3 regions of the Pantoea sp. LMR881 genome follow, and region 2 is predicted to be linked to each of the others. Evidence: predicted binding sites of a transcription regulator. Region 2 holds the regulator's gene; each other region holds the start of a gene.
The links. Region 2 encodes PurR, which represses purine synthesis genes. Its sites were predicted from a motif close to CANGCAAACGTTTGCNTG; they were not measured.
Positions count from the first base shown of each region.

Region 1: the regulator PurR is predicted to act here: its motif matches at 2,498-2,515, upstream of carA (glutamine-hydrolyzing carbamoyl-phosphate synthase small subunit).
Region 3: the regulator PurR is predicted to act here: its motif matches at 1,466-1,483, upstream of tusA (sulfurtransferase TusA).

Region 1 is NZ_JAPVOK010000002.1:1,703,278-1,707,073, forward strand. Features, by position in the region: gene carB (carbamoyl-phosphate synthase large subunit) at 1-1,114, opposite strand, end outside; gene carA (glutamine-hydrolyzing carbamoyl-phosphate synthase small subunit) at 1,128-2,276, opposite strand; gene dapB (4-hydroxy-tetrahydrodipicolinate reductase) at 2,745-3,560, opposite strand; gene ispH (4-hydroxy-3-methylbut-2-enyl diphosphate reductase) at 3,781-3,796, opposite strand, start outside.
Region 2 is NZ_JAPVOK010000002.1:659,889-663,684, reverse strand. Features, by position in the region: gene punC (purine nucleoside transporter PunC) at 1-104, opposite strand, end outside; partial or broken gene punR (DNA-binding transcriptional activator PunR) at 212-1,116, shown strand; gene purR (HTH-type transcriptional repressor PurR) at 1,113-2,138, opposite strand; gene cydH (cytochrome bd-I oxidase subunit CydH) at 2,420-2,509, shown strand; partial or broken gene O3W44_RS04885 (C40 family peptidase) at 2,550-3,321, opposite strand; gene O3W44_RS04880 (Grx4 family monothiol glutaredoxin) at 3,684-3,796, shown strand, end outside.
Region 3 is NZ_JAPVOK010000002.1:2,537,682-2,541,477, forward strand. Features, by position in the region: gene O3W44_RS13705 (DcrB family lipoprotein) at 2-556, opposite strand; gene O3W44_RS13710 (7-cyano-7-deazaguanine/7-aminomethyl-7-deazaguanine transporter) at 673-1,338, opposite strand; gene tusA (sulfurtransferase TusA) at 1,541-1,846, shown strand; gene O3W44_RS13720 (zinc/cadmium/mercury/lead-transporting ATPase) at 1,817-3,796, opposite strand, start outside.

The DNA of each region.
Region 1 (3,796 bases), 1.0 Mb from region 2:
GATCGTTGGCACCGGCAAACTTCTCGAAGTTAAAACGCGGGATCTTGGTCACGACGTAGTCGATTGACGGCTCGAACGATGCTGGCGTCAAACCGCCAGTGATGTCATTCATCAGTTCATCAAGGGTGTAACCCACTGCCAGCTTGGCGGCGACTTTCGCAATCGGGAAGCCTGTCGCTTTAGACGCCAGTGCCGAAGAACGTGATACACGCGGGTTCATCTCAATGATAATCAGACGGCCATTTTTCGGGTTGACCGAAAACTGCACGTTGGAGCCGCCTGTTTCTACACCAATTTCACGCAGTACCGCCATCGAGGCGTTACGCATGATTTGATATTCTTTGTCAGTCAGGGTTTGTGCAGGCGCGACAGTGATGGAGTCACCGGTGTGAATGCCCATCGCGTCGAAGTTTTCGATTGAGCAGACGATAATGCAGTTGTCGTTTTTATCACGCACCACTTCCATCTCGTACTCTTTCCAGCCAATCAGCGATTCATCAATCAGCAGCTCATTGGTTGGCGACAGGTCGAGGCCGCGTTCGCAGATCTCTTCGAATTCTTCACGATTGTAAGCGATGCCCCCCGTGCCGCCCATGGTAAAAGAGGGACGAATAATGCAGGGGAAGCCGACATCTTCCGCAACGGCCAGTGCCTCTTCCATGGTATGTGCAATGCCGGAACGCGCAGTTTCCAGCCCGATGCTTTTCATTGCTTTGTCGAAACGCTGGCGATCTTCAGCTTTGTCGATGGCATCTGCGGTTGCACCAATCATGGTTACGCCGAACTCTTCCAGCACACCCTGACGTTCCAGCTCCAGCGCACAGTTCAGTGCCGTCTGGCCGCCCATGGTCGGCAGCACCGCATCCGGGCGCTCTTTTTCAATGATTTTGCGCACCACTTCCCAGTGAATGGGCTCGATATAGGTCGCATCGGCCATTTCCGGATCGGTCATAATGGTTGCCGGGTTAGAGTTAACCAGGATGACGCGATAACCCTCTTCACGCAACGCCTTACACGCCTGCGCACCGGAGTAGTCAAATTCACAGGCCTGGCCGATCACAATCGGACCGGCGCCAAGAATCAGGATGGATTTTATGTCTGTACGTTTTGGCATGATTAGCTCCTGATTACTTCGCTTTCGAACGGAATGCGTCAATCAATTCAATAAAGTGATCAAACAGCGGCGCCGCATCGTGCGGGCCCGGACTCGCTTCGGGGTGTCCCTGGAAGCTGAAAGCCGGTTTGTCGGTGCGATGAATACCCTGAACCGTCTGGTCAAACAGAGAAACATGCGTGACGCGCAAGTTAGCGGGTAAATTGCTGTCATCAACGGCGAACCCATGGTTCTGTGCGGTGATCATCACAGTATTGTTATCAAAATCTTTAACCGGATGGTTGCCACCGTGGTGACCCAGTTTCATCTTGACGGTTTTCGCACCGCTTGCCAGCGCCAGTAGCTGATGACCGAGGCAAATACCAAACACCGGGATCTCTGTTTGCAGGAAAGCCTGAATTGCGCTGATCGCATAATCACACGGCTCCGGGTCGCCAGGACCGTTAGAGAGGAAAATGCCATCCGGATTCATTTTCAGTACTTCTTCAGCTGGCGTTTGCGCCGGTACTACTGTCAGGCGGCAACCGCGATCCACCAGCATGCGCAGGATGTTACGCTTCACGCCGTAATCATAAGCGACAACGTGATAAGGCAGTTCTTCCGCTTTTTTCTGCTCCGGCAGCGCACCTTCCAGCGTCCAGCTGCCCTGTTGCCAGGCGTAGCTTTCGGTGGTTGACACTTCTTTTGCTAAATCCATCCCTTTCAGGCCAGGAAAAGCCTGTGCCTTTTGCAGGGCCAGCGCCGCATCAGGGTTATCGCCCGCAATGATGCAGCCGTTCTGCGCCCCTTTTTCACGCAGCAAGCGGGTGAGCTTGCGGGTATCGATATCGGCAATGGCGACAATATTATTGCGCTGCAGGTAGGCTGATAAGCCCTCTTCACTACGGAAGTTGCTGGTGATCAGCGGCAGATCGCGGATAACAAGGCCTTGAGCATGAATTTGGCTGGATTCTTCGTCGGCGGCATTCGCGCCAACATTGCCGATATGGGGATAAGTGAGAGTTACGATTTGGCGAGAATAGGAAGGATCAGTGAGGATTTCTTGATAACCGGTCATCGACGTGTTGAAAACGACTTCCCCCACTGCCGACCCCGTTGCCCCGATGGCCCGACCGTGGAATTGGGTTCCGTCTTCCAGAACCAAGAGTGCTGACTTAATCAAAACATCCTCCAGGGAATAAACAGTCACAATATTTGCATATTAATTCAAAATACTGGCCTGAATCAAGGCAAAAACCGCCTGAACTGTCGATTTTTGGCAAATTGCGCGCATTCTAATGATCGCCTTGAAGCTTGTCTACCCTGTAACACTATTTTTTTGTATTTTTCGGGCTTATAGAGATTAAAACAGGGATAAGCAGCAAAAAGAGCGAAAAACTCGATGAAATAATCGTTTGCCAGGCTGCATAAACAAGGAAGTTAGCGAAACGGGTCGTTAATTTTGACCATTTGGTCAAATTTATCATTTTTCAGTGGGTTTATGCGAAGTAAAGATCATAATATGCAGATCACAGGCCATAAAATCAAAATAATGGCTATTTTAGATAAAATTTAGGGCAATAAAAATATTGCCCCTTATCAATCAATAGATTAATGATTGAAATAACCACATCACGATGGTTCACAACACTCACAACATCGATAAATCCAGCACATCACGCATATCAAAAAGGCCAGATTTATTATCTTTTAACCAAGATGCCGCCTTAACTGCACCTTTTGCAAAGGTCATACGGCTTGAAGCCTTGTGGGTAATCTCTACACGCTCGCCAATATCTGCAAACATCGCAGTATGCTCACCGACAATATCGCCTGCTCTGACGGTGGCAAAACCAATAGTCTGTGCCTTGCGCTCACCGGTGTGGCCTTCACGCGCATAGACAGCATGCTCATCCAGTTTCCAGTTCATGGCATCGGCAATCGCCTCCCCCATTGCCAGGGCAGTGCCAGATGGCGCATCTACTTTATGACGGTGGTGCGCTTCGACAATTTCAATGTCGGCGTAATCACCCATGACTTTCGCCGCTTTCTCCAGTAGCTTCAGGACCAGATTGACCCCGACGCTGAAGTTAGCCGCGAAGACAATGCCAATCTCCTCAGCAGCAGCACGGATCGCCGCTTTACCTGCTTCGTCAAAACCGGTCGTTCCAATCACCATCGCTTTTTTATGCTCACGGCAGATGGCCATATACGCCAGCGTGCCTTCGGGACGTGTAAAGTCGATGAGGACATCAAAGTCGTTGATTACGCTCAACAGATCGTCAGCGATGATAACGCCTGCTTTACCTGTGCCTGCCAGTTCCCCGGCATCACTGCCAACCAGCGATGAACCCGGACGCGCCAGCGCCGCTCCCAGTTCCACGCCTTCTGCCTGCTGAGTTGCCTGAATAAGATTACGTCCCATACGACCCGGTGCGCCCACAATGGCGATGCGGATATTTTTCATATTTATTCATTCCTAAAACAAAACTATGCATGCAAAGCGTGTTCAGGTTAACGGTGAGTTAACAGCCACGCCACTTTTAATCCGGGATAATAAGAATTTTTATGCCAGCCGCAATGGATTATCAGTAAAAGCAATCTCAGCAGTCTGGTCTGACGTTCATTGACGCTAAACAACAAAAAGGCCGAACAGTGTCGGCCTTTTTATTCATCTGAACTCTTTGTTACTGCACGTTGCGA
Region 2 (3,796 bases):
GTTTGCTGCATCGCACCAAAGGCAGGCAAGTACATGTCTGTGGCTAAAAAGCCCAACATACTGAGCAGGGCAAGATAAGGCATGAATGTTTTATTGGTTAACATTAGGTTCTCATTTTTAAGCAATGAACGCGGCAGAGTGTAAAAGGTGCACTTCGTGCTGTGAAACGCTAATATTTGCCGATTGCTGTTAAATTTTTTGCAGGCAGATTATGTGGTCAGAATATGCGTTAGAAGTGGTTGATGCCGTGGCCAGAGGCGGAAGTTTTAGCGCCGCTGCGCAGGAGCTGCATCGTGTGCCTTCTGCTATTAGTTATACCGTGCGTCAGCTTGAAACCTGGCTGGCGGTGCCCTTATTTGAACGCCAGCATCGTGAAGTAGTTTTAACCCCGGCGGGTGAGCATTTTGTACGTGAAGGGCGGAGCGTCATCAAAAAAATGCTGGCTACCCGACGGCAATGCCAGCAGCTGGCCAATGGCTGGCGCGGTCAGTTGAGCATTGCAGTTGACTGCATTGTCAAACCTGAACGCACGCGACAGCTGGTAAAGATTTTTATCGCCACTTCCCGGACATGGAATTACACATTAGCTATGAAGTTTTTAATGGTGTCTGGGATGCGCTGGCTGACGGGCGTGTCGATGTGGCGATCGGTGCAACGCAGGCCATTCCGGTGGGAGGGCGTTTTGCCTTTCAGGATATGGGGGCGCTGAACTGGCGTTGCGTGGTGAGGCATAACCATCCATTGACACAGGAAAGCCAGCTCGATGATGACACGCTACGGCGCTGGCCTTCACTGGTGCTGGAAGATACCTCACGGGCTTTGCCACGCCGCATGACCTGGACGTTAGATAATCAGCGTCGGCTGGTGGTGCCGGACTGGCAAACCGGGCTGGATTGTGTGCTGGGAGGATTGTGTGTGGCAATGATGCCGGGCCATCTGGCACATCCGCTGCTTGATGCAGGCGAGTTAGTGGAGTTGACGCTGCCAGTCGCTTTTCCGGAAAGCCCTTGCTGCGTCAGCTGGGCTGAAGATCGCGCATCACCGGCGCTGGGCTGGTTGCTCAATTACCTGGGTGATGCGCAAACGCTTAATCAAGAGTGGTTAAGCGAAGTTTAGCGGCGATAGTCGCGGAAAGGGCCATAACCCACTGAGCGACGTTCAATTAAGGTTGGATGGACCTCAATAGTTTGTGACTCTTCACGCTTGCTGGTAATACGATCCAGCAGCATCTCCAGCGCCTTTTCGCCAAGCTGAGCTTTCGGCTGATGCACCGTGGTGAGAGCCGGCGTGAAATAGCGTGCGTTGCGCACATTATCATAGCCAATGACGGAAATATCCTGTGGTACGCGCAAACCCATCTCATCAGCCGCACAGATCGCGCCCATCGCCATAATGTCGCCGCCGCAAAATACCGCAGTAGGCCGCTGTTTTTGCGACAGAATTTGCTGCATTGCCTGATAACCTGAGTCTGGCTCAAAATCACCCTGTACAATCCACTCTGCGCGGGGCTGAATACCTGCTTCTTCTAACGCTTTCAAAAAACCGGCATGGCGGCCGCCTCCGGTGTTACGTTCCAGCTGGCCAGGAATTGCACCGATATCGCGATGTCCGCGCTCTATCAGATAGCGGCCGGCAAGATAGCCACCCTGAAAGGCGTTATCCAGAACGGTATCGGTAAAATCGGCGCGAGATTCGCCCCAGTCCATCACCACCATAGGGATGTTGCGGTTCTCTTCCAGCATTTTTAGCAGATCATCAGGATACTCTGAGCACATCACCAACAGCCCGTCGACGCGCTTTTGCGCCATCATCGAGAGATAAGCACGCTGTTTTTGTAGATCGTTGTGCGCGTTACCTAAAATCAGCGTGTAACCCTTGTCGAAACAATGGTTTTCCACCGCTTCAATAATTTCAGCAAAATAAGGCGCTTCGCTGGAGGTCGCCAGTAATCCCAGCGTTTTGGTGTGATTCACCTTCAGACTGCGGGCAACCGCGCTGGGTGAATAATGCAGTTCCTGAATGGCTTGCCAGACTGCATTGCGCGTTTCTTCCGCCACAAAACGCGTTTTATTGATGACGTGAGAGACGGTCGTTGTAGAAACGCCAGCACGTTTCGCCACATCTTTAATTGTTGCCATGAAAAAGGACTCCCGGACTTATCGCAACTCGCTGATAAGCATAATGTTAAACGTTTGCGTCTGCTAAGGGTTTTGCCCGCAAATATGCAGTAATTTTGCCGGTAAAAAGGCGTCTGGGCGGGTTAATTACGCCAAAAGAAGACTGCGAACGGAACCGACGTTGCGCGCGTTGCGCAACAAAGGCTGGATTCTAACAAGGCTGAGCGGATAAAACGAGATTTTTACCGGGTCGTATGGGAAAATGCCTTATCCCTACAAACTGTGTGACTAAGGAGAACGAGATGAGTACCGATCTGAAACTGGCGCTGGCGACCACGGGCGCGGCGCTGCTGATGATTGTGGTGTTTAGCTTTACCGCGATTCTGCATTAATAAAAAAGCCGGGACAGTTCCCGGCTTTTTTGATCTGACGTTAACGAATCGTTTTTGGCGTCATCATACGCCGCGCACCGATATAATGTCGTTGCCAGTAATCCTCGCCAAGGGCGCTGATCTGAATATCTTTGCCGGTCCGTGGCGATTGAATAAATTTGCCATTTCCGAGGTAAACACCCACATGATCGGCGGTGCCGCGGCCATTAATACGGAAAAAACCAAATCGCCTTTTTCCAGGGATTCGCGTTTAACCGGCGCTGCATCACGCAAATGATACATTTCATTGGCGGTGCGTGGGATTTTAAATTTCAGCAAATCTTTGTAGGCGTACCAGACTAATCCACTGCAATCAAAACCGGTATGAGGCGAGGTACCGCCCCACTGATAAGGTTTACCCAATTGCCCCATCAGCTTTGCCATCGCGGTTTCACGCGCTTTTTGATAACGCTGCCGGTGAGCCTTACTCATTTTGATGGTGCTGATAGCGTTGCTTTTAGCCGCCACAATGTCAGATGAACGCTGATGGCCGTAACGCTTTTTAGCTGTTTTAGGCGTGCGTTTTTTAGCGGACGTCGGTTGTGCAACCCCAACGTGTTTTGCTTTTTTAGTTTGAGTTTCTGCGTTGTGGCCTGGCGTGATTTTTTTACCGATGCTTTTACCGGACGTCGCTTGCGTCGTTCATCTTCACGTGCACTTTTTGTCTCCGCTTTATGCGAACTGGCATTAACCGGTGCCTGCGGTGAAGCAGAAGCCACGTTAAAGAACAGCTGGGCAAATGCCAGGATGAAAAGCGTAATCAGTAAACGCATAGTCCGGTTACAGGTTGAGCTGTCAGCTTAGAAATACGCCTGACAGAGTTGGAAAAATCTGATCAAGGATCAGTGCCGGGGCCATTCTAGTCCAGTTTTTTTTTAAAAAAGTAAGTCCTTTTTCTTTTAATCTGTTAATGGCTGACATTTGAGCTGAAAATGAGCAATTTCAGCACTTTATATCAGCGGAATTATTGCAAATTATTAATGCTTTTATCGCGGTTAAAACCGCGATGGGGGGTTCGTCTTAAAATGACTTAACAAACATGGCGATTTAACCCCAGGGCAACAAATTCTCATTTTGAGTCCGAGGGTGAAGTCGCTACAATAAACAAACACGAAGTAACGAATTAAGGAAGGCAATTATGAGTACTGTAGAAAAAATTCAGCGCCAGATCGCAGAAAACCCGATCCTGCTGTACATGAAAGGTTCGCCGAAACTGCCAAGCTGCGGTTTCTCTGCCCAGGCGGTACA
Region 3 (3,796 bases), 1.9 Mb from region 2:
CTTATTTCAGCGTAATACTCTTAACGATATTATCGGCATCGCTTTGCGCTTGCTGCTGGTTATCGCCCGGCAGCGTGATCTGCAACGTCAGTAACTTGCCATCCACTTTTGCCAAAATCACTGATGACCACGATGTCTGATTATTGGCTGAAATCACCGTATCCAGCTGCTGTGCCGGTTGGTCTTTCAGCGTCACGGCTTTATTGGAAACTACCTGTAACTGCGGATCGCGGTTACGCTGCTGCTGTTCCATGCGCTGTGACAGCACATCCAGACTATCGTTGGTTGGATCACCGGCAATCACGATAATGGCACGCGCACCGGTTTCATCCGCGTACACGTGCATATTTGTCGCCTGAGAACCCAGTTTGCCGCTCTTATCGGACATGCCCGGCGGCAGTGAGAAACTCAGCTTTCCATCCATCAGCGTCACTGTCTGTGTGGACTGACTGGCGCTGACGCCATTGTCATTTGCTGCTTCGTCCTGCTTCTGATCACAGGCGGCTAAGCCTAAAACCAGTAAACCAATTCCCGCATATTTTACGATGTTGCGCATCAGAATCCCTTTTAAGTATCCAGCCAGGCGTTTATACAACAGGAATCAGGTTGCAAACGCAACCTGATGATTGTCAGCAAAGCTTAGCGTGTCACGATAAAAGGCTCTATTTCCGTTTAGCCGAAATTGACCTGCGCGCGAGTTGAACGTGCTGAGAGGCGTTTCAAAGTGGCATTGAGCAAAACGCCATAAGCCGGCAGGAAAAACACCATGCAGATCAGAATTTTAAAGCTGTAGTCGACCAGCGCAATTTCAATCCAGTGCTGCGCCATGAAGGGATCGGGACTTTTATAAAACGCGATGAAAAAGAAGGCCAGCGTATCGCTGATGTTGCCAAGAAACATCGCACAGCCAGGCGCAATCCACCACTGCGGTAAACGACGCAAGCGGTTAAACACATGCACATCAAGAATCTGACCGAGCGCGTAAGCCATAAAGCTGGCGCAGGCGATGCGGGCCACAAACAGATTAACCTCTTGCAGCGCGTGCCAGCCTTGCCATTCACCCTGATAAAACAGGCAGGAAACAGCATAGGAAACAAAAAGCGCAGGGATCATCACCGCCAGAATAATGCGACGGGCCAGCGGTGCGCCAAAGATGCGCACGGTCAGATCGGTAGCAAGGAAAATAAACGGAAAGCTGAATGCGCCCCAGGTGGTCGTGAAGCCAAAGATGGAAACAGGCAACTGCACCAGATAGTTACTGGATGTGATCACCAGCAGGTGAAACAGCGACAACCAAAACAGCGCGTGCATGCGCTGACGCGACGTGAATGCGAGCATAGTAAGCCTTTTAATGTTGGGGTGAGGGAACCCATTGCAGGATATTGTCAGGCAATAGTCTGCGGTTTAATGGATAAAAAGCGGCGGCATATTACCGCGTTGTGCTATTTATGCAATGGTTAATTTTAACGCAATCGTTATCGCCTTGCGTCAGTTAACTGAGGGGTTAGAATAAGCGCCCCAAACCAGAATCGAGTCCATTATGAGTGATGTTTTCACCTCGGCTGACCATCAGCTTGATGCGCGTGGCCTGCGCTGCCCGGAGCCTGTGATGATGGTGCGCAAAACCGTCCGTAATCTACAAAATGGCGAAACGCTATTGATTATCGCCGACGATCCCGCCACAACACGTGATATTCCTGGATTTTGCCGGTTTATGGAGCATCGTCTGTTAGCCCAGCAAACCGAAACGCTGCCGTATCAATACCTGATTAAAAGGGGCTGGAAGGGTAACGGCGGCCGCCTGCCGCCGCCTGTTTTATGCCGAACGCGCCCGCAGCAACCGTAAAGCATTGGCTGTGACCAGTGCGGTGGCGCCTGAATCAGCCAGCACCGCCAGCCATAATCCCGTCATGCCCAGCAGGGTTGTCACCAGAAACAGCGCCTTGAGACCTAACGCCAGCGCGATGTTCTGGCGAATAATGCTGCGCGTGCGACGTGCCAGCGCAATCATCGGTGCCAGATTGCTTAACTGATTACGTGTTAATGCGGCATCAGCCGCTTCCAGCGCCACGTCAGTGCCGCTGCCCATTGCAATGCCCAGCGTCGCTGCTTTCATGGCTGGCGCATCATTAATACCGTCGCCGACCATCGCCAGCGGATGTTGATGACTAAGCTGGCGAATGACTTCAACTTTATCGCCAGGCAGTAAGCTGGCGCGATAGCTGATATCCAGCTGTTGGGCGACAGATGCCGCCGCACGGGGATTATCGCCGGTTAACATCAGGCTGTTGATGCCCAGTTTTTTCAATGCCTGAACAGCAGCGATGGCATCGTGACGTAGCGAATCCTGCAACGCCAGTGCGCCCAGCGGCACGTCATCGCGTAATAAAACGATCAGCGTCTGTCCCTGCGCTTCTTGCTCAGCGATCAGGGCTTGTTGCGCTTCATTCAGCGTTGTGACACGAACCGGTGCCAGCAATTGCACCTGCTGGCCTGCAACCCAGGCGCTGATGCCGCTTCCCGCTAACGCCTGTTGTGACTGTGCCTGGGGCAACGGCAGGTTACGCGCCTGGGCGGCCGCAACGATCGCAATGGCCAGAGGATGGGTTGACCCCTGTTCTACAGCGGCGCTGAGCACCAGGAGTTCCTCCTCGCTGTTGTCGGCAAAACGCAGCACGCGGGTAACCTGCGGTTTACCCGCAGTAAGCGTGCCGGTTTTATCAAACGCAACCATTTTCAGTGCGCTTAATCGTTCCAGAGCCGCGCCGCCTTTAATTAACGCGCCCTGCCGGGCGGCGGCGGCAAGCCCGGAAGTAATCGCTGCGGGAGTGGAGATCACCAGTGCACAGGGACAGCCAATTAGTAACAGCGTCAGGCCCTTATAAATCCACGCCAGCCAGGCACCGAAGCCGAGCAGCGGCGGCAGCACCATCACCAGCAGCGAAAGCAGCATGATGGCTGGCGTGTAAACCCGGCTAAAAGTATCGATAAAACGTTCAACCGGGGCGCGATGGCTTTCCGCCTCTTCAATCAGTTGCAGAATGCGGTCGATGGCGCTTTCACCCGGTTCAGACACCACCTCCAGCGTAATCAGGCGATCAATACTGGTTGCGCCTGCCAGGATTTTTTCACCGCTTTCGCGCGTGACCGGCAGCGATTCGCCGGTTAATGCACTTTCATCAAAGCTGGCGCTGTCACTTATCAGGCGGCCATCAACCGGCAGCCGTCCTCCTGCGGCGACTTCGATAATATCACCGGGTTGAAGGTCAGCTAACATCACCTCGCTGCGCGTTGCGCCTGAAAGACGTGTGGCAGACTCTGGGCGCAGCGCCATCAGGCTGGTTACCCCGCTGCGCGCTCGTGACGCGGCGTAGGCTTCAAGCCGCTCGCCCAGCTGGAACAGCAGCAGCACCATCGCAGCTTCGGCATGGGCGCCAATCAGCAATGCACCGCCAGCCGCCAGCGTCATTAACATTTCTATAGTGAATGGAGAACCGCTGCGCAGGCGCTGAATCGCACTGACAGCGACGGGCCACAATCCGATCACAGTGGTGATGATAAACAGGCGATCGCCCCAAACCGCACTGAACTGGCTCAGCAACACGCTGGCGAGCATCAGCAAGCCGAGTACGATTACGCCGCGACTGGCGTACCAGGGTGAAGGCGCAGCACGCTCTTTCGAATGTGGAAGGAGCTGGAAACCGGCTTTTTTAACCGCGTGCTCTACAGCAGACGCCATGTTGCTGTTGGCGCTGACGACCAGCTTTTCACTGGAAAACAGTACGCGGGCCTGCGT